3 regions of the Bradyrhizobium vignae genome follow, and region 2 is predicted to be linked to each of the others. Evidence: predicted binding sites of a transcription regulator. Region 2 holds the regulator's gene; each other region holds the start of a gene.
The links. Region 2 encodes LexA, which represses DNA repair genes until DNA is damaged. Its sites were predicted from a motif close to TGTTCNNNNTGTGTTCNG; they were not measured.
Positions count from the first base shown of each region.

Region 1 (7,140 bases), 2.1 Mb from region 2:
TCGACGGCAAGAAGGACTTTCCGTTCGTCAAGTTCTCCGACGAGAAGCCGCGCATCGGCGACTGGGTGGTCGCGGTCGGCAATCCCTTCGGTCTTGGCGGCACTGTGACCGCCGGCATCGTCTCGGCCAGCGGCCGGGATATCGGCAACGGTCCCTATGACGACTTCATCCAGATCGATGCGCCCATCAACAAGGGCAATTCCGGCGGGCCGGCTTTCGACATGAACGGCAACGTCATCGGCGTGAACACTGCGATCTTCTCGCCCTCGGGCGGCTCGGTCGGTATCGGCTTTGACATTCCGGCTTCGACCGCCAAGCTCGTCGTCGCGCAGTTGAAGGAGAAGGGCGCGGTGACGCGCGGCTGGCTCGGCGTTCAGGTGCAGCCGGTGACGGCCGAGATCGCCGACAGCCTCGGCCTGAAGCAGGCGCGCGGCGCCATCGTCGACAATCCGCAGGACGGCAGCCCGGCGGCCAAGGCCGGCATCGAAGCGGGCGACGTCATCACCGCCGTCAATGGCACCACGATCAAGGACTCCCGCGATCTCGCCCGCACCATCGCCACCTTGGCACCGGGCACGTCCGTGAAGCTCGATATCTTCCGCAAAGGCGACAGCAAAACGGTGACCCTGACGCTCGGCGAGCTGCCGAACGAACAGCAGGCCGCGAACAAGGCCGATGACGGCAAGATGCAGCCGAGCGCCGGTACGCCGCGCCTCGGGCTTGGTCTGGCTCCAGCCGGCGAGGTGCAGGGCGCCGGCCAGAAGGGCCTCGTCGTCACCGAGGTTGACCCGCAAGGGCCGGCGGCGCAGCGCGGCATCCAGACCGGTGACGTCATCCTCAATGTCGGCGGCAAGGCGGTCAGCAATGTCGGCGAGATGCGTTCGGAGCTGGCGCAGGCCAAAGCGTCGGGCAAGCGCAGCGTTCTGTTGCAGGTCAGAAGCGCGGATGCCACCCGCTTCGTCGCGGTGCCGCTCGCGTAAGGCGAAGCTCGACCGGCGCAAGTCCAGAAAGGCGGCCCTCGGGCCGCCTTTCGCATACGCAATCAAGCTCGCCAAGGCCCGATAACATTCTCGTTAACGGCAGGGACGATGACCCGGTGCGTCCGAAAAAGCCGTGTTCACTGGTCACAGTTCCTCTGTGCTCTGCTGCGACGTAGCCGCGGAGCCCAGTTGCAAGCCTGGAACTTCGAACCTTCCCGGCGCCTTATGGAACTGGCCGGTGGTTCACATTTGATCGGTGCCGACATGGATCGATTGAAGCTCTCGCTGAGGAGTGCGCTGCTCCTGGCGCCATTGGTGCTCTGGCACGGAAACGCGCTCGGGCGCGACGACGGCCGCTACGCCGACTCGCCCCTCAAGCCCTGGTTCGACAGCCTGCGTAGCCATCTGGGTCCGTGCTGCTCGGATGCGGATGGGGTCGCCGTTGCCGATCCAGACTGGGAGTCGCACAACGGGCGTTACCGGGTGCGTCTCGATGGACAGTGGATCGAGGTGCCGGACGAAGCCGTCATCACCGAGCCGAACCGTGCAGGCCGCACCATGGTGTGGCCGGTGAAGACTGCGTTCGGGATTTCGATCCGCTGCTTCATGCCGGGGAGCATGATCTGAGACTGATCAGCGTCAGCGCTTGCTGGATTTGCGCTTCGACGACTTCTTCGACGACGTCCTGGAGGTCTTCTTGGCGCTCTTGCGCTTCGACGCCTTCTTCGGGACCTTCTTGCCCTTCTTGCGTGCCTTCGACAGTCCGATTGCGATCGCTTGCTTGCGGCTCTTCACGCGGCCGCCGCGTCCCCCACGGCCGCTCTTCGCGGTGCCCTTCTTGTAGCGCCGCATCTCGCTTTCGACATCGCCGCCGGCGCTGCGTGAGTAACGGCGTTTCTTTGCCTTACGTGCCATGCATGTTCTCCCTTGGCCGAAGAAAAACCATTCGGCACGGCCATGGTTCCGGGAGCGCCTATGCAATGTTCCAAACGCGAACCGCTGCCTAGAAGGAATTCGCCAGCTCTATCTCCGCTTCGAGGGCCTGGATGCGCCGTGCGGCCTCGCTGAAGGACAGATCCCGTGCGTATTGGGCGGGTTGATAGGCCTCTTCACTCAGCCGTTTCAGCCTGAGGCCCTGCGCTCGCGTCATCTGCTCGCTCAGGAAAGCCCTGGCATCGTATTGACCTTGAACCTGCATGTCCTCTCGCCTCCGTCCAGAAATCGTGACTTGACTATATGTTCTTATTTTGTTCTAACAGGGCATGGACAACAGAATTAATGAAATTCGACGTAAAATCAGAGCCTTGAGGCTTGAGATGGCCGACGTCGAGGCGTCGGTGCGCGACCTCGTCGAGCGCGATCACGACTGCACAGAAAGGGCCCTGGCGCAGATGGATCTGCGCCGGAAAATCAACCTCCTGATCGACGAATGGAGGGCGGCTGGTGGCAGCGACGTTCTGCCTGATGTCCGCGACCGGGTGCGCCTTCGTCCCGTGAAGCCAGTCGGCAATCCCGTCCACGCAATCGGACGCCGCTGAGATCTTTGGAAGCGTATGGCGGAGGAAGAGCAGGACCCATACCGGATCTCGCAACTGCCCGTCGAACCGCGATGGCGTTGAGCGTGCGTCCCGGGTGCCGGAAGCGCGTGGATGCCGAATCCTGACAGCTCGGAGCGTCGAGCGAGGGCCCCGCAGTGGCGGAGCCCTCCATGGATTACGGGGAGCGGCTATTTGGTGTTGGTCATGCCGCCTTTGTTCGTCATGGTGCCGCCCTGATCGGAGCCGGGACCAGAGCCGCCTTGGCCGGAAGGATCAGCGCCCCGGGTAGACTTGGTATTGGCGCCGGTGGTCTGCGACGATGACATCGAGGATCCGTGCTTGGCCTTATGCGACTTCGCCTGGGCGGCGAACGGCGCGGCGGCTAGGCCGGTTGCCAACATTACGGCGAGAGCGAGCTTGGTCGTCTTCATGCGGGAAACTCCCTGAGTTGAATTGACGCAGGCAGCCAACCGCTATTCGCCGCAGGAGTTCCCAACAAAGCATTTCCCCGCGCCACGCACGCTTCAAGATTGCTTGTCCTCTGCGAGGATGAACACGACGCCAGTGAGCGTTGCGCCGATCGCGAACGTCGTCACCAAGGTGAGGGCGAAGACCGCAACGGCTTGGCTTCCGCCGTTATTGAGCAGGTTGGCCACGGCCGGATTGGACAGGACGAGCGCGAGGCTGAAGATGAGGCCGAGGGCTGCGCCCATCATTGCATGCGTCATCAGCTTGATAAGGCCGCTGGCAGAGATCAGCTCAGACGACTTCTTGGTGCGCATGGGACTGAATCCCGAACTGGCATGCCAACGCACGCGCAATTCCCGGGTTCCAGCCGATCGAACGAATTTGTCGTCACTCGCTTCATCCGACGTTCATGCCGGGCTTGCGAGGATGGGTGTCATCAAAACGGGAATATCGATATGGGTAAGGTAGTCTTTCTTTACCGCTCGCTGGCCTATCGTAGCGCGGCCGTGGACATCTTGCGTAAAGCCCGCAGGCTGCCGCGCGGAGCAGAGCGAAATGCGGCACGCCGCTACGCCAGGGCGTTGCGCGATCTCGCCCGAACGGAGGCCTGGCTGGAAGGACGGGTCGCGCGCGAACCGCGGATGGCCCGGCGCGTGACGAGCGCAGCGTCCGGTTAGCCGGATGCGCGCTGCAATTCGGCGGAGCCAGCGGTATCGAATTTGCCGGGTGCGCTGGTCGCCGTCTTGCGTGTCAACGGCACCTCCAGGCGGCACAACAGGCCTTCGGCTCGCCAATCGAACTGCGCCTGTCCGCCAAGCTGGGACTCGATGCTCGCAAGCAGGCTCCGCGTGCCGAAGCCGCGCGATTTCGGTGTCATGACCAGCGGACCGCCCGACTCCTCCCAACACAGCGTGAGCAGTTCGTCCTCGACCTGCCAATCGATCGCGAGCCGTCCCGATCGGGTCGAGAGCGCGCCATACTTTGCCGAGTTGGTGAAGAGCTCATGCAGTGCGAGCGCCAGTGTCTGGGCCGTTGCCGGCATCAACTGAACTTCGGGACCTGCCAGTCTGATCTGGTCGCCGAGCGAATAGGGCGCAAGCTCCTCGTCGATCAACTTGGAGAGCTCAGCGCCCTGCCAACTCGACAGCGACAGGATGGTATGCACGCGCGCCAGTGCATTGATGCGCCCCTCCACCGCGTTGACATAGGCCTTGACCTCGTCGGCCCGCGTGAGGCGCACGATCGACTGCGCCAGCGCCAGCGCATTCTTGGCGCGGTGATCGACTTCCCGCGCGAGCAGGTTCTGCCGCTCTTCGGCGCGCTTGCGTTCTGTGATGTCGACGGTGACGCCGCTGACGCGCACCACGCGCCCGCTCTCGTCGACCGTCGCGGCCGCCGTGCCGACGCACCAGCGCACCTCGCCGTCGGGCCGCACGATGCGGAACTCTGTTTCATAGGCGCGCGTGCCCTTGTTGAATTCGGCGATCGCTTTGCGCAATTGATCGACGTCATCGGGGTGCAACAGCGCCTGAACGTTGGCCGGATTGACCTCGAAGCTCTCCGGGCTGACGCCGAAGATGCGGTATTGCCCCTCGTCCCACATCCAGTCGCCGCTGATCCAGTCCCAATCCCAGGACCCCATCTTGCCGGCAGCGATCGCCATGCTGCGCCGCTGCTCACTCTCGCGCAGCTTCGCGGTGGAGCTCTCCAGTTCCGCGGTGCGTGCGCGGACGCGGTCCTCCAGCTCATGATTCAGCCGTTCGAGCTCGCGCGTCTTGCGGTAGAGCTCGGCAAACACCTTGATCTTGGCGCGCAGCACTTCCGGCACGACCGGTACCGGCACGTAATCGACCGCTCCCATCTCGTAGCCGCGCAACCGGTCGATGTCGCTGACCTGGATGGCCGAGATGAAGATCATCGCGGTCTTCTGGAAGCGCGGATGCTCGCGGATCATCGCGGCGAGCTCGAAGCCATCGAGCTCGGGCATGCAGACGTCGACCAGGATCACCGCGATCTCGGTCTTGAGCAGAACCTCCAGCGCCTCGCGCCCCGAGGAGGCGATCACGAGGTTCTCGCCGAGATCCTTCAGAATCACCTCATAGGCGAGCAGCTTGGCGGGCTGATCGTCGACGAGGAGGATGTTGACCTTTTCGTGGTCCATTCGCGGATCCAACTCAGCGGTGCAGCCACATGCGGATCGCAAGCAGCAATTGGTCGGTGTTGACGGGCTTGGCGAGGTAGTCGGACGCGCCGGCTTCGAGGCACTTCTCACGGTCGCCCTTCATCGCCTTGGCGGTCAATGCGATGATCGGAACACGGGCGAAGGCCGGGTTCTCGCGGATCACGCCGATGGTCTGATAGCCATCCATCTGCGGCATCATGATGTCCATCAGCACGATCGCGATCTCCGGATTGGATTCGACCAGTGTCACCGCCTCGCTGCCGGTCGTCGCCGTCAGGACCTTCATGCCGCGTCGTTCCAGCACGCTCGACAGGGCGAAGATGTTGCGGGCGTCGTCGTCGACGAGCAGTGCGGTCTTGCCGATCAGGTCCTCGTCGGAACTGTTCAGCTTCTCCAGCATACGCTGCTTCTCGATCGGCAGTTCCGTGATCACGCGGTGCAGGAACAGCGCGGTCTCGTCGAGCAGGCGTTCCGGCGACTCCACCCCCTTGACCACGATGCTACGTGCCATGGTGTGGAGCTCGGCATCCTCTTCCGCCGACAGCTCGCGTCCGGTGAACACCACGACCGGAATGTTCGACAGCGTCTCGTCATTGCGGATCTGATCAAGCACCTCGAATCCGCTCATGTCGGGCAGCCGCAGGTCGAGCACCACGCAATCGCAGGGCTGCTCGCGCAGCGTCGAGAGCGCGCCGGCCCCGGTATCCGCGGCCAGGATCTCGATGTCGTCGTGGTGCAGGAGCTCGCGGATCGAGAGCTGCTCGGCCTCGTTGTCCTCGACTATCAGCAGCCGCTTGCGCCGCGGCCGCGCATATTCCTTGATCTGCGTCAGTGCGGCCGATACGCCCTCGGTGGTCGTCGGCTTGTTGACGAATGAGAACGCGCCGCGTGCCAGCGCATGCTGGCGGTCCTCGTCGAGCGTAATGATCTGCACGGGGATGTGGCGGGTGAGCGGATTGTGCTTGAGCTGGCTCAGCACGGTCCAGCCGAGCATGTCGGGCAGGAACACGTCGAGCGAGACGGCCGTCGGCTGGTACTGCTTGGCCAGATCCAGGGCTTCGGCGCCCCGGGCAGCGACCAAGACCTTGAAGCCCTTGTCACGGGCAAGATCGACCAGCACGCGGGCATAGTGTGGGTCGTCCTCGACGATCAGGAGGATGGTGTCGCCAGGCTCGAGGTTAAGCCGGTCGTCGGGAAGCTGCTCGATGACACGCTGCTGGTCAGGCACGGCCGGCTGTAGTGCCGGCGGCTGGCTGTATTGCTGTGACGCCGGCGCGGCTCGCGGCGCGAGCGTCGGGCCGGAATATTTCAACGGCAGATACAGCGTGAAAGACGAGCCCTTGCCCGGCGCGCTGCGCAGGTGGATCTCGCCTCCGAGCAGGCTCGCGAGCTCGCGGCTGATCGCGAGCCCGAGTCCGGTGCCGCCATATTTTCGGCTGGTGCCGGCGTCCGCCTGCTGGAATGCCTCGAAGATCAGCTTCTGCTTCTCCAGGGGAATGCCGATGCCGGTATCGGACACTTCGAAGGCGATCACGGCCGGCGCGGAGTTCAGCACCGGGTGGTCGATCCCCCAGCCGCCGACCGCGCCGGCGACCTTCAGGCGCACTTCGCCTTCGGCGGTGAACTTGAAGGCGTTGGAGAGCAGGTTCTTCAGGACCTGCTGCAGGCGCTTGGAATCGGTGACGATGCTACGTGGCAGGTTCGGATCGACATCGATCTTGAACGACAGATTGCGGTTGTCTGCCTCGTGCCGGAACGGCCGGCCGACGGTCTCGAGCAGGTTCGCGGTCAGGATCTCCTCGGCGTCGACCGTCACCGTGCCGGACTCGATCTTGGAGAGATCGAGAATGTCGCTGATGAGGTTGAGCAGGTCGGTGCCGGCGCCATGGATGGTGCGGGCGAATTCGACCTGTTTGGCAGAGAGGTTGCCGTCGGGGTTGTCGCTCAGCTGCTGTCCGAGGATCAGGATCGA
Region 1 is NZ_LS398110.1:5,974,290-5,981,429, reverse strand. Features, by position in the region: gene BRAD3257_RS29125 (Do family serine endopeptidase) at 1-980, shown strand, start outside; gene BRAD3257_RS29120 (hypothetical protein) at 1,245-1,607, shown strand; gene BRAD3257_RS29115 (DUF6496 domain-containing protein) at 1,620-1,895, opposite strand; gene BRAD3257_RS29110 (DUF3072 domain-containing protein) at 1,984-2,178, opposite strand; gene BRAD3257_RS29105 (hypothetical protein) at 2,297-2,518, shown strand; gene BRAD3257_RS29100 (hypothetical protein) at 2,707-2,949, opposite strand; gene BRAD3257_RS29095 (hypothetical protein) at 3,043-3,300, opposite strand; gene BRAD3257_RS29090 (hypothetical protein) at 3,442-3,663, shown strand; gene BRAD3257_RS29085 (HWE histidine kinase domain-containing protein) at 3,660-5,147, opposite strand; gene BRAD3257_RS29080 (HAMP domain-containing protein) at 5,161-7,140, opposite strand, start outside.
Region 1: BRAD3257_RS29110 (DUF3072 domain-containing protein) is a predicted target of LexA. The motif match lies at 2,218-2,235, and genes of this name have one in related genera.

Region 2 (7,140 bases):
TGGGCCTGTTGCGCACGCCCTTGCGCTTGTCCGGCGCCCTGGTGCTGCTGGTAGCGATCCTCTGGGGACTGTCGGTGCGGCAGCCCGATATCCTGATTGCCGGGGATGGCGCGAGCGTCGCGGTCCGGGGCGGCGACGGGCGTTTGCATGTGATCCGCGCGAGCAAGGATGGCTTTCTGCTGAGGGAATGGTTAGCCGCCGATGCCGATCCGCGCGATGCCGCCAACGCCTCGTTGGCGAGCGGTGTGTCATGTGACGAGTCCGGCTGCGTGGCGCCGCTTGCGGACGGGCGGCTGGTCGCGCTTTCTCTGCGCATCGACGCGCTGGCTGATGATTGCAGCCGCGCTGCGTTGGTGGTGACGGCGCGGCCCGCGCCGCCCGATTGCGCAGCGATGGTGGTCGATCGGTCGCGCCTTGCCAGTCAGGGCGCGCTGGCTCTGACGCAAAACGGAGAGGGTTTCTCGGTGCAGGTGGTGAGGGCGAGAGGCGCAAGCCGCCCTTGGCTGCCGGCCGGCGCCGGCGAGGGGGATTTCGACGGCAGCCTTGCGCCGAAGACGGCCGTGCCCCGCAATCGGGACGCAACGCCATCGGAGGCCGACTTGCAGGCTGACGATTGAGGATCGATGCGGAGGAGGCGCGGGATTCTGCAGGACGCAAACCATACCATCTCGCCGGCCTCAGCCGGCGATGGCATTTCAAGTTCTGGCCCTCGACAAATCGGCCGGGGGCGCGCCGACGATCAGCCGATCGGCAGGCGTGTGATCGTGGACCTCGTCTCGGCGACGATCTGCGGCTTGTGCTCGCGCTCGCCAACCGGCTGGGTCACCGGCAGTTGCAGCACGGTCGCGCGCTGGCCTTCGACGAGCTGCGTCACCAGCACGTACTTGCCGTCGGGAAATTCGATCGCGTCATGATGGCGATCGGGAATGTGCGGATCGATCTTGCCGAACTTGCCGACGCGGGAGTTGACGGTGCGCGTCCAGATCCAGCGGTTGTCGTAACGAACGTTGTCGGCGAAAGCGAGCTCCGTTCCCGGCAGCAGGCAGACCGCGACGGAGAGATCGGCTTCAGAGGCGAAGCCGCGTGTCGAGGTGCCGCGGAAGGTTGTCGTGACGATCGTCTCGCCGACTTCGGCAGGGCGCGTCGCGACGGCATGCAGGCTATAGTCACACATCGGGTGCTCCTCATGCGAAGATAGCAAGCCGCACCTCTCTTGGAGGCGCAGGCCTCTATCAGGGTGAAGCATACAACGTTCTGCTCGGTTGTGGGCAAATCTGCGGCTGGGCTTCGCGAGCCGCGATCACATTATCTTTCCCGGATTCGATAGGAACAAAGCCGACGCCTGTGCATTCGAACGGCGCCAATGTCAGCGCCCCGCGGGTGCTGACCGGCTCGCTTATTGCCGGCTCGATTGCGGAGAGCTGCGCATCACATTCCGCGCGTCGCGAATTCGTACTGGCTCGATTGCTTGCGCACATGGCGGTGCGACTGTGTGGCAATGGCCTGCGACGCTGATGCTGCGATCAGCGCTGCAATGATTGTCCATGAAACATCTGGCGGGTGGCGTCTCCTCGAAGCTGTGGCCGCGAAGCGATGTTGCTTCGTGCGGCGTGCCGAGGATCTCGCACCGGAAAAAGGACCGAATAGTCTGAGCAGAACCGGAAAGACCATCCAGCCAGAGCGGAAAATGATCCGCTCCAAGAGGTGTCCAACGACCGCAGACCGCTCAGTACTTCCGGTAGAGCCCGATCAGCTTGCCCTGAATCTTCACGCGGTTCGGCGGAAGAATGCGGACCTCGTAGGCGGCATTGGCTGGCTCGAGTGCGATCGAGGCGCCGCGGCGGCGGAAGCGCTTGAGCGTGGCCTCCTCGTCATCGATCAGCGCCACCACGATGTCGCCGGTATCGGCGCTCTCGTTGCGCTGGATCAGCGCCATGTCGCCATCGAGGATGCCGGCCTCGACCATCGAATCGCCGCGCACTTCGAGAGCGTAGTGCTCGCCCGCGCCGAGCATGTCGGGCGGTACGCTGATGGTGTGGCTGCGGGTCTGCAACGCCTCGATCGGCGTGCCGGCCGCGATGCGGCCCATCACGGGCACCGCGACGGGACGCTCGCCCTCGTCAACAGGCGGGCTGGAGCTCGCGCGCACCTTGCCGAGATTGCCCTCGATGACGCTCGGCGTGAAGCCGCGGCGATTGCCGGCAGCGGCCTGGAGTTCGGGCAGCTTGATCACCTCGATGGCGCGGGCGCGGTTGGGCAGGCGGCGGATGAAGCCGCGCTCCTCGAGCGCAGTGATCAGGCGATGAATGCCTGACTTCGAGCGCAGGTCGAGCGCATCCTTCATCTCGTCGAAAGACGGCGGCACGCCGCTTTCCTTCAGACGTTCGCTGATGAACCGCAGAAGCTCGTATTGTTTGCGCGTCAACATCTCGACCAAAGTCCCCCGGTTGATGTCGTTCGATTCCGAGACGATGAATTCAGCGATAAGCCGCTACATCCTCGAAACAAATCATGAACGGACACTATATGTTCGATATGTGTTCCGCAACTGCTTAATTTACGGTGAACGGGGCAAATCTCGCGGAATGCGTGTGCCGTGCAGCTCAGACGGGGAGCCGCAGCACCTCGCAAGGCGTGCCGGCCTCGGCCTTCGGCGCGAACGGCGCGCGTACGAGAAGTACCTGTGCCGCAGCGAGATTCGCAAGCAGAGAGGAGTCCTGATGGCGGACGGGAAGGGCGACGAGCGTGCCGTCGCCGCGCAGTTCCAGTCGCGCACGCAGATAATCCTCGCGCTGGTCATTGGCCCCGAGATCGCGGCCCAGCACGGCGCATTCGCGGCGATGATGAATCACCGAACGGCCTGACAGGGCGCGAATCAGCGGCACCATGAACAGGAAGGCGCACACGTATGATGACACGGGATTGCCGGGCAGGCCGATCACGCGCATGGCGCCGAGCCGTCCGTGCATCATCGGCTTGCCGGGCCGAATCGCGATCTTCCAGAACGCCATCGAGATGCCTTCGCCCTTCAGCGCCTGCTGAACCAGATCGTGATCACCGACCGATGCGCCACCGGTCGTGATCAGGATGTCGGCGCCGCTCTCGCGAGCGCGGCGGATGCCGGCGGAAGTGGCCTCCAGCGTGTCGGCGGCAACGCCGAGATCGATGGTCTCGGCGCCCTCGCTGCGGGCGAGCGCGTGCAGGGCATAGCCATTGGAATAGACGATCTGGCCGCGACCGGGCGCGGTGCCCGGCATCACCAGCTCATCGCCGGTGGCAAGGATCGCGACCCTCGGACGGCGGCAGACGGCGAGCTGCGGATGATTCATCGCAGCGGCGAGCGCGAGATCGCGCTCGGTGAGACGGGTTCCTTTGCGCAGCAGCACGTCGCCCTCGCGGAAGTCGACGCCGGCGGGACGAATGTGCCGTCCGGGAATCGCGGCTTCCTTGATCATGATGTGCTTGCCGTCGGCGACCGTGTCCTCCTGGATCACGACCGCATCGGCGCCGTCGGGAATAACGCCGCCGGTAAAGATCCGCACCGCTTCGCCGACGCCGACCGTTCCCGCGAACGGACGGCCCGCTGCGGCTTCGCCGATCACCGCCAGTCTGGAATCGATCGTTGCCGCGTCTGCCGCGCGCACGGCATAGCCGTCCATCGCCGACATCGCTTCCGGCGGCTGCGTGCGCCGCGCCGCGACGTCCCGCGCGAGCACGCGATGGTAGGCGGCGTCGAGGGCGACCGTCTCCTCGGCCAGCGGCTCTGTGCCTGCGAGCACGGCGGCAAGCGCGTCGGATACCGGCATCAGGGCCACGGCGAACTCCCGCAACAAATCGAACAAATCGAAGGACTCGGTCGGCAAAGTTCTAGCCGAGCGGAGGGGCTGAAGCAAAAGACCTCCTCAACCCGGCGAAAAGCCACACTTCCTTTCCGCACTGGCTGTCGATGACAAAACTGCTCGAAAAGGCACTTCAAGCCGTGCGGCGGCTTCCTGCGGATAGCCAGGACGAGATTGCGTGTTCGATATTGGCTTTGATCCTGACGTCGAAGCCCCGTTCCGCCGCTTCGAGCGAAGAGGCGCAGGTTCACGGAACGCGCGACCCACGATCTGATTAGCATTGCCGATTATGTTAGGGAGCACAGCCCGTAAGGCGCGTTGCGATCCTTGAATCGCTTCAACCGGCTGGACGAAAAGGCTGGCGAAATCGTCATTCTCACGATTCAGCATCCCGCACGGGAACGCGAGCACTCGGATGCCTAAGGTGGCTCAAGTCCGCCGCGGCATGATCCGGAAGGCGAGGCAGACCGGCACGAGGACGGCCATGGCGAGCACGAGAAGGACGAGCGCCACGGCCAGCATCGGTCAACGCTCCGTCGGATCGTCCGGACTGACGTCCGCGACGTCGGGCGCCCTGGGACCTTGATCCTTGTCGGGCAGCGGATCGGCCTGGGATTTCAGGTCGGCGGCCTTGCTGATCAGCTTGGCGGAGAGGTCAGAATCCGAGGTGGTTCTGGCGAATTCGAGCAGGAGCGAGGCTTGCTTGGTGAGATAGGTCTTGCCCAGCACGTCGATCAGTCCAATGTAGAAGTCCCAACGGACTCATGAGTCCGATGGGTGGTATTCCGTTCCCGGAACTCTGTATAAAAATGCACAAAGTGATTGGGTTCCTCATCGCGTGCAATTTAGTTTCGGGAACTGAGCACGAACCGGGCCTCCCGCGGCTCAGATACCCAGCGCTTTCAATGCGTTTCCGACGTCACGCGGCGAGGTGACATGCACGGTCTTCAAGCCGCGCGCCCGCGCTCCCTCGACGTTCTCGGCGAGGTCGTCGAAAAAGACAATGCGATCCGCCGGCACCCCGATCGCCGCCACGACGTGATCGAAAGCCTCCGCGTCCGGTTTGCGCAGTCCGATGCTGGACGACAAATACAGCTCGCGGAAATGGCCGAGCAGGCCGGCGTATTCTTTCGAGAAATAGTCCACATGCGGCCGATTGGTGTTGGAGAAGGCGTAGAGCGGCATCTGCTTCGCCGCGCGCGGCAGCAGCTCGGCGATATCTGGCATCTCACCGGCGAAGATCGCGTTCCAGCCTTCCAGGAACTGCGCGTCCGAGATGCCGATTCCGAGCGAGGCACGCAGCGAGGCGAAATAGTCCGCGTCGCTGATCTTGCCCATCTCGTGCAGCCGGTAGGCCTCGTCACGCACATAGCGCGCGACGATGGCCTCGGGCCGGCAGCCCGCATGTCCCGCCCAGCAGGCGATCGCCTTGGAGAAGTCGATGTCGAGCACCACGCGCCCGAGGTCGAACAGCAGCGCATCGGCGCTGCCGGGAGAGAGTGATGTCATTGCGTCCTTTTCACTTCAATATCGGCAACTCAGTAGCGATAGGGCTCATGGTCGAACAGCGGGAACGCGCTGAACACGCCGGGTGCGTTGGTGGCGGTCGCCGGATGCAGGCAGGATTTATCGATCTCGGCGAATGAGGTGGCGCCCAAGAGGCCAAGGCAGCGCAGCGCCTCGTCCTCCAGCAGCTCCAGCATTCGCGCGACGCCGCCTTCGCCGGCGGCCGCCAGCGCCCAGCACTGCAGCCGGCCGATGCCGACGAGGTCCGCGCCCGCCGCGATTGCCTTGACGATGTCGGTGCCGCGGCAAAAGCCGCCGTCGACCATGATCTTGGCGCGGCCCTTCACGGCATCGACGATCTCCGGCAGCACATGCATGGCGCCACGGCCGTGGTCGAGCTGGCGGCCGCCATGGTTCGAGACGTAGATCCATTCGACACCGTGCTCGAGCGCGATCTGCGCGTCCTCGGCGGTGGCGATGCCCTTCAGGATCAGAGGGATCTTGAACTTGTCCTTGATCATCTTGACGGTCCGCCACTCCAAGCCCTTCTGGAAATCGCCTCCGGTGGCGCGCAGGCGGCTCTCGCGCACATAGCGCTTGGCGATGTCACGTTCGCGACGGCTGTAATGCGCGGTGTCGACGGTCAGGCAGAAGGCGGCATAAGCGTTCTTTTCGGCCCGGCTGACGACATCGGCGACGAAGGCATCGTCGCCGCGGACATAGAGCTGATAGAGCCGCAGCGCGTCGGGCGCAGCCTCGGCGGTCTTCTCCAGGCCGGGCTCGGACACCGAGCTCAGCATGTGCGCCGCGCCGAAGGTGCCGGCGGCGCGCGCGACGCTTGCCGCGCCATCCGGATCGAAGATCTCGAGCGCGCCGACCGGGGCGAGCACCACCGGCAGGCGCATCCTGCGGCCGAGCTGCTCGACGGAACCATCGACCTTGCGGACGTCGCGCAACACGCGTGGCCGGAAGGCGATCTCGTCAAGCGCCATGCGGTTGCGCCGCATCGTGGTCTCGGTCTCGGCCGCTCCGACGATGTAGTCCCAGGCATTCTGGTTGAGGTTGGCGCGCGCCTTCCGGATGAACTCGTGCAGGTTCTGGAACGGCTCGTTGCTGGCGCCGAGTTCGACGTTCCGTTCCGGCCGGATGCGGGGCGCTTCATTCATTGTTGTCCTCCCGAGAATTTGAAGTCTTGTCGCCATCGCCTATCGCGTCCGGCCCTCCAAAACCATCCTAAAATCGCATAGCTGTGAGGCGCGGGCGGCCGACCGGTTTCCGCTTTGCGCGAAACAGTTTCGGAACGTTGCCAAAAGTTTAGGCCAAGGCGAAGGGATTTCTTCGGCGCGGCCGCTAGCGCGGCATCCGGCCTTGAAGAAACCGGAATGGTATTGTGAGAAGCGGGCTGGATCGCCATTTGCATGGCGCCCCCCAGCCCCAAGAGAACCGCCAAGCAAAAGGCTAGCCCATCCATGCGGAAAACCCTGCTGTTCCCCCTGGGCGCGCTCACTGGAGCGTGTCTGACCCTTCTGGTAGCCAGCCCGCACAGCGGAGTATGGGCGGCACGGGCGGCGGCGAGCGCGGATGATGCCTACTCCCAGCTCAATCTGTTCGGCGCGGTGTTCGAGCGCGTCAAGGCCAGCTATGTCGAGAAGCCCGACAATGCCAAGCTGATCGAGGGTGCGATCACCGGCATGGTGACCTCGCTCGATCCGCATTCACGCTACATGAACGCCAAGGCCTGGACCGAGATGCAGGAGACCACCTCCGGCGAGTTCGGCGGCCTCGGCATCGAGGT
Region 2 is NZ_LS398110.1:3,903,482-3,910,621, forward strand. Features, by position in the region: gene BRAD3257_RS18995 (ComEC/Rec2 family competence protein) at 1-617, shown strand, start outside; gene BRAD3257_RS40065 (hypothetical protein) at 740-1,174, opposite strand; gene lexA (transcriptional repressor LexA) at 1,727-2,428, opposite strand; gene BRAD3257_RS19010 (molybdopterin molybdotransferase MoeA) at 2,604-3,815, opposite strand; gene BRAD3257_RS19015 (hypothetical protein) at 4,365-4,568, opposite strand; gene BRAD3257_RS19020 (HAD family hydrolase) at 4,725-5,348, opposite strand; gene BRAD3257_RS19025 (alpha-hydroxy acid oxidase) at 5,378-6,511, opposite strand; gene BRAD3257_RS19030 (S41 family peptidase) at 6,815-7,140, shown strand, end outside.

Region 3 (7,140 bases), 110 kb from region 2:
ATGGGGCCCTCGGGCAGCGGCAAGACGACGCTGCTGCTCGTGCTCGGATGCATGCTGGCACCAAGCTCGGGTACACTCACCGTGTGCGGCACGCCCACGTCGGGTGTCGACAAGGAGGGACTAGCCCAAATCAGGCGCGACCATATCGGCTTTGTGTTCCAGTCCTATCATCTGTTTCCGACGCTCACTGCAGCGCAGAACGTGCAGCTCGCGCTCGACATCCGTCACGAGCGTGGGCGCAAAGCCGGGAAACGCGCGCGGGAAGCGCTGAACCTGGTTGGTCTGGAGCAGAAGGCCGATACCTTGCCGGGCGAGCTCAGCGGCGGTGAGCAGCAGAGGGTCGCGATCGCGCGAGCCTTCGTCGCCAATCCCTCGGTCATTCTCGCCGACGAGCCGACGGCCGCGCTCGACGGCAATAACGGACGAAGCATCATGCGGATTCTCGCAGACGCCGCACATCAGCGCGAACGCGCCGTGCTCGTCGTGACCCATGATCCGCGAGTCATTCCCTTTGCGGATCGCATCGTCGAGATCGAGGATGGCCTGCTGGTCGACACCGGATCCGGCGAACCCGAACGGCTGCATTTGCCAAAGGCGGCCGCATTCAGGTCGTAAGACCCACGCGAATGAATCAAAAGGACGCACCATGAGCCTGCGCGGGGAAATGCTGCGCCTCGGCATCCGCATGTTCCTGAAACGGCACCGTCGGCCATTCGATGTCGGAACGTGGCGGGCAAACATGCATCGCATGGAGAGGTGGGTGCCTCGCCCGCCACGCAGCACCAAGACAAGCGTCGTACAGGTCGGTCACCTCAGATTGCACCGGATCGCCACCCCGGCGTCGCGCCCGGGGCGCAACATGCTGTATCTTCACGGTGGCGCCTATATTTCGGGCGCGCCGATCTACTATCGGCATTTCACCTGGCGCATTGCCAATGTGACCAAGTCGACGGTCTGGGCGCTTGAATATCGCCTCGCCCCCGAACATCCGTTTCCGGCCGCACTGGACGATGCCGTGGCGGCTTTTCTCTGGCTCGCCGGCGAGACGGCCGATCCAAGCGAACTGTTCGTGATGGGTGATTCAGCCGGTGGAGGATTGGCTCTGTGCCTTCTCATGAGACTGCGTGACGAACGCAAGCCGCTTCCTGCCGCCGCGGTTGCCATGTCGCCCTGGACCGATCTGGCGCTCACCGCGCCCTCGTTGACCGAGAATGCCGCATCAGATCCGATGCTGAACGTGGACGATATTCCGGAATTCGTGCGTTGCTATCTGGCAGGCGCCGACCCGTATAACCCCCGTGCATCGCCGCTCTATGGCGATGCATTCGGCCTTCCGCCGGTGCTGATCCAAGTCGGCAGCGACGAGATCCTGCGCGATGACGCGGTCCGTATGGCCAACAAGCTGAAAAACGGTGATCCGCGGAGCCGCCTGGAGGTCTGGCCGCGCATGCCGCACGTGTTCCAGCTCTTCGTCCCGGTGCTGCCGGAAGCCCATGCAGCCATCGCCCAGATCGGAGAATTCATCTCCAACCTGCGTTGCGATACAACTGCGTCGGCTTCCGGGCCAGCCTGAAGCGCGATGAGATCAGGATAAATCGTCGTCATCGCGCTTTGGGCTGTAACATGATCTTTTCGGAAAACCGCTGCGCACTTTTCCGGATCATGCCCTAGGCCCCGCTACCGTTGCCGCTCTCTCCGTTGCCGTTCTCGGCCTCTTCGGTGATGTGCTCGACCGAGACGACGTGCTCGTCCTCGGCGGTGTCGAACACGATCACGCCCTGCGTCGAGCGGCCCGCGATGCGGATGCCTTCGACCGGGCAGCGGATCAGCTGGCCCTTGTCTGTGACCAGCATGATCTGATCGGCCTCCTCCACCGGGAAGGACGCCACGAGGTTGCCGTTGCGGTTGTTGACGCTCATGGCGACGATGCCTTTGCCGCCGCGGCCCGTGGTGCGGTACTCGTAGGACGAGGTCCGCTTGCCGTAGCCGTTGACGGATACCGTCAGCACGACCTGCTCCTGCGCCGACATCTCGACATAGCGCTCCTGCGGCAGCTGGAAGCTGCCGGAGGCCTCCTCGGCCTCGGCGTCCGCTGCCGGCTCCTCGGCCGCGCTTTCGCCAGCCACCGCGCGGCGCATCTTCAGGTAAGCCGAACGCTCGTCCGAGGTGGTCTCGACGTGGCGCAGGATCGCCAGCGAAATCACCTTGTCGCCTTCGCCGAGCGCGATGCCGCGCACGCCCATCGAGGTGCGCCCGGTGAACACGCGCACGTCGGTGACCGGGAAGCGGATGCACTGGCCGCCGGCAGCCGTCAGCAGCACGTCGTCGCGTTCGGTGCAGATCTGCACGTCGACGATCGCCTCCCCCTCCTCCAGCTTCATCGCGATGATGCCGGAGCGGCGGACGTCGACGAAGTCGGACAGCTTGTTGCGACGGACGTTGCCGCCCGTGGTGGCGAACATCACGTCGAGCTGCCCCCAGGTCGATTCATCCTCCGGCAGCGGCATGATGGTGGTGATGCGCTCGCCCTGCTCCAGGGGGAGGATGTTGATCAGCGCCTTGCCGCGTGCGTTCGGCGCAGCCATCGGCAGCCGCCAGACCTTCTCCTTGTAGACCTGGCCGCGTGAGGAGAAGAACAGCACCGGCGTGTGCGTGGAGGCCACGAACAGCCGGCTGACGAAATCCTCGTCGCGGGTCTGCATGCCGGCGCGGCCCTTGCCGCCGCGGCGCTGGGCGCGATAGGCCGACAGCGGCACGCGCTTGACGTAGCCGGCGTGGGAGACGGTGACGACCATGTCCTCGCGCTGGATCAGGTCCTCGTCCTCGACCTCGCCCTCCTGCTCCATGATGACGGTGCGGCGCGGCGTGGCGAACTCCGCCTTCACCTCGGCGAGCTCGGTCTTGATGATGTCGAGAATGCGGGCGCGGGAACGCAGAATGTCGAGATAGTCGCTGATCTCGCCGGCGAGCTTGGAAAGCTCCTCGCCGATCTCGTCTCGGCCGAGCGCGGTGAGGCGCGCGAGGCGCAGCTCCAGAATCGCCCTCGCCTGCTCCAGCGACAGGCGAATGGTGCCGTCGGCATTGATGCGGTGGCGCGGATCGTCGATCAACGTGATGATGTCCTCGACGTCGCGGGCGGGCCAGTCGCGCGTCATCAGGGTCTCGCGCGCCGCAGCCGGCGTCGGCGAGTGCCGGATCACCTTGATGATCTCGTCAATATTGGCGACCGCGATGGCAAGGCCGACCTGCTCATGCGCGCGCTCGCGCGCCTTGCGCAGCTTGTACTTGGTCCGTCGCGTGACGACCTGCTCGCGGAAGCCGACGAAGATCGTCAGCATGTCCTTCAGGTTCATGGTCTGCGGACGGCCGGAATCGAGCGCGACGGCGTTGACGCCGAAGCTCGTCTGCAGCGGCGTGAACTTGTAGAGCTGGTTCAGCACCACGTCGGGCACGGCATCGCGCTTGAGCTCGACGACGACGCGATAGCCGTCGCGGTCGGACTCGTCGCGCAGGTCGGAGATGCCCTCGATCTTCTTTTCCTTGTAGAGCTCGGCGATGCGCTCGACCATCGTCGCCTTGTTCACCTGATACGGGATCTCGGTGATGACGATCGCCTCGCGTTCTTTCCGGATCGTCTCGAAGGTGACCTTGCCGCGCATCACGATCGAGCCGCGGCCGAGATGGTAGGCGCTGCGGATGCCCTGGCGTCCGAGGATGATGCCGCCGGTCGGGAAATCCGGCCCCGGAATGATGTTGTTGAGCTCGTCGATGGTCAGCGACGGATTGTCGATCAGCGCCACACAGGCGTCGATCACCTCGCCGAGATTATGCGGCGGGATGTTGGTGGCCATGCCGACCGCGATGCCGCCGGCGCCGTTGACCAGCAGGTTCGGGAACCGCGCGGGCAGAACCACCGGCTCCTTTTCAGAGCCGTCATAGTTGTCCTGGAAGTCGACCGTGTCGTCGTCGATGTCCTCGAGCAGCTTCAGCGCGATCTTGGTCAGGCGCGACTCGGTGTAGCGCATCGCCGCCGGCGGATCGCCGTCGACCGACCCGAAATTGCCCTGTCCGTCGATCAGGGGCGCGCGCATCGAAAAGTCCTGCGCCATGCGCACCAAGGCGTCGTAGATCGCCTGGTCGCCGTGCGGGTGGTATTTACCCATGACTTCGCCGACGGCACCGGCAGACTTCTTGTGCTTCTTGTCCGGGGTGTCGCCGCGATTGTTCATCGCGAACAGGATGCGGCGGTGCACCGGCTTCAACCCGTCGCGCGCATCGGGCAGCGCGCGCGCCACGATCACGCTCATGGCGTAATCGAGGTACGACTTCTTCATCTCCTCGTAGATGGAAACGGGGCGAATGTCCGAGGGTTGCGCCGGCTGGTCGCCGGGCTTGTTGTCGTCGTCAGCCAAGGGGAAATCCGGTGAGGTTTTATCTGGGAATCATATAGCGCATCCAGGGTCGGATAACCACCCTTGCAGCCCCCTCGAAAGCGCTTTTTCCGCTTATTTTTCCAATAACTTAAGGCTCCGGACCAGCCCCTGAACCGCTCCCGGAATCGGCCCTTCAGAACCACCCGTCGCGCCTGGCTGATCACGCGAGAAGCCGCCCCGTCGGCCAACTTCGCATGGGCGCAACGCGGACCTCATCCCAAACATGAAGCGGGCCCGGAAAATCCGAGCCCGCCCTATCAATTAGTAAGAATTGCTGACACGACGCACGCTCAGAACGGGATATCGTCGTCCATGTCGCTGTTGCGGCCACCGCCGGCGGCAACCGGACGGCGCGGTGCGCTGCTGATGGGACCGGAGGAGCCGAAATCGCCGCCCGGCTCGTCGCCGAAGCTGCCGGCTCCTCCGCCGCCACCGCGGCCGTCGAGCATGGTCAGCGTCGAGTTGAAGCCTTGGAGCACGACCTCGGTCGAGTACTTCTCGACGCCGCTCTGGTCCGTCCATTTGCGGGTCTGCAGCGCGCCCTCGATGTAAACCTTCGCGCCCTTCTTCAGGTACTGCTCGGCGACCTTGCAGAGCCCTTCATTGAAGATCACGACGCGATGCCATTCGGTCTTTTCCTTGCGCTCGCCGGTGTTCTTGTCGCGCCAGGTCTCCGAGGTGGCGATGCTCAAATTCGCGATCGGCCGCCCGTCCTGGGTGCGGCGGATTTCAGGATCCTTGCCGAGATTTCCAACCAGAATGACCTTGTTGACGCTTCCCGCCATCGCCGCTCTCCACTCCGAATGCCACTGAATTTCAAAAGGGCGAATCCGCTGCCCGCGTTGCTCTGCGCCCCGTCGAGGCGACCCTATACGCTTGCGGGCACCGGTCAGCCCGGCACCCCCAGGGTTATCCCCACATATAGCATCACCATCGGCTTTGTTCCAGATTTGTTCTTTGCGGCGACGCACCAGAACATTCGGTCGCGTGCCGATAAAAAGACAATTCCTCCGATGGAACCTTTCCGGGTTCCCGTGAACGGCAAAAACCACTTAACATTCATCAAGTTGCAGCCACTTCAGTCGGTCGCCGAGTGTGGCATTTCGGAGACGGACTCTGCTCTTTCCTTAGGCTACGGTTGCCTCGGAATTAGTTCATATGGGCGTCGCGCCTGATCAGCCGCTTTGGGGATTTCGAGAAGCGGACGAAAGTGGGGAGACTGCAATGAATAAGATTCTGTTTAGTGCAATCGGTGCAATGGCGTTGGTCCTGTCGGCTCCTGCAAGCGCGGCGGATCTCGCAGCGCGTCCTTACACCAAGGCTCCGGCGCCGGCGGTCGCTGCCATCTACGACTGGAGCGGCTTCTACATCGGCATCAACGGCGGCGGCGGCACGAGCCACAAGTGCTGGGACTTCGTGACGCCCGTGACGGGCGTTCTGGTCGGTGAAGGCTGCCACAACGCCACGGGCGGCACGGTGGGTGGCCAGGTCGGCTATCGCTGGCAGTCGGCGAACTGGGTGTTCGGCGTCGAGGGCCAAGGCAACTGGGCCGACTTCTCCGGCGACAACATCAGCCCGCTGACTGGCCTGCGCGATCGTTCCAAGATCAACGCTTTCGGTTTGCTCACCGGCCAGGTCGGCTACGCCTGGAATAACGTGCTGCTCTACGTGAAGGGCGGCGGCGCCGTCGTCGGGGATCGCTATCGCACCTACGATCTGGCGACAGGCCTCGAATTCGATCGCGCCAACGAGACCCGTTGGGGGGGCACGGTCGGTGCAGGCATCGAGTTCGGATTCGCGCCGAACTGGTCAGTCGGCTTGGAGTACGACCACATCTTCCTCGGCAACCGCACGATCAACTTCACCGGATCCGGCAATTTCGCCATTGCCCCGCTCGGTGTCGTCACACGGTCCGAGCGCATCAGCCAGGACGTCGATATCGGCCTCATCCGCGTGAACTATCGCTGGGGTGGCCCGGCGATCGCGAGGTACTGATATCTCGCTGAAATTATTCGGAGATCAAAGGCCGGCCTTGCGCCGGCCTTTCTTGTTTCGGCTCGATCGCTTGGAAGTAATAAGTCAGTAACCATCACCTTTTGCGGCTATGTGGCTTTTCGGAGACACAACGTGCGCCTTTGGTGGTGTAGAGATGGCATCAGTTGGGCCGTTGAGTCCGCTGCCCTTCCGTCGCGGAAGGCAACAACAGAAACTGGGACTGGGATTAAGTTGAAAATGAAAAAGGTTTTGCTGGCTTCGGCCTGTTTGCTCGCTCTCGCCGCTCCGGCCTCGGCCGCTGACCTCGCGGCGCGCCCCTACACCAAGGCTCCGGTCGCTCCGGTCGCTGCTGTCTACAACTGGACCGGCTTCTACCTCGGTATCGTCGGCGGCGGCGCGTGGGAAAACGCTTCGGGCGACCCGAAGATGAAGGGTGGCTTCGTCGGTGGCACCGCCGGTTACAACTGGCAGACCGGCAACGTGGTGTTCGGCGTTGAGGCCGATGGCGCCTGGGCCGACGTCAGCGCGACGGCTGCAGGTGTGGTTTTCGTCCCCGGCGTCGGTGGCGTCCCCGCCTCGCTGACCTCGAAGACCGACGCGATGGGCACCGTGCGCGGCCGCATCGGCTGGGCTGTCAACAACGTGCTGTTCTACGGCACCGGTGGTTACGCCTGGATCGACAACAAGCTCACCGCCAGCCTGGGAGCCCTCT
Region 3 is NZ_LS398110.1:4,017,949-4,025,088, reverse strand. Features, by position in the region: gene BRAD3257_RS19580 (ABC transporter ATP-binding protein) at 1-615, shown strand, start outside; gene BRAD3257_RS19575 (alpha/beta hydrolase) at 647-1,573, shown strand; gene gyrA (DNA gyrase subunit A) at 1,668-4,412, opposite strand; gene BRAD3257_RS19565 (single-stranded DNA-binding protein) at 4,724-5,218, opposite strand; gene BRAD3257_RS19560 (outer membrane protein) at 5,658-6,428, shown strand; gene BRAD3257_RS19555 (outer membrane protein) at 6,666-7,140, shown strand, end outside.
Region 3: BRAD3257_RS19565 (single-stranded DNA-binding protein) is a predicted target of LexA. The motif match lies at 5,374-5,391, and genes of this name have one in related genera.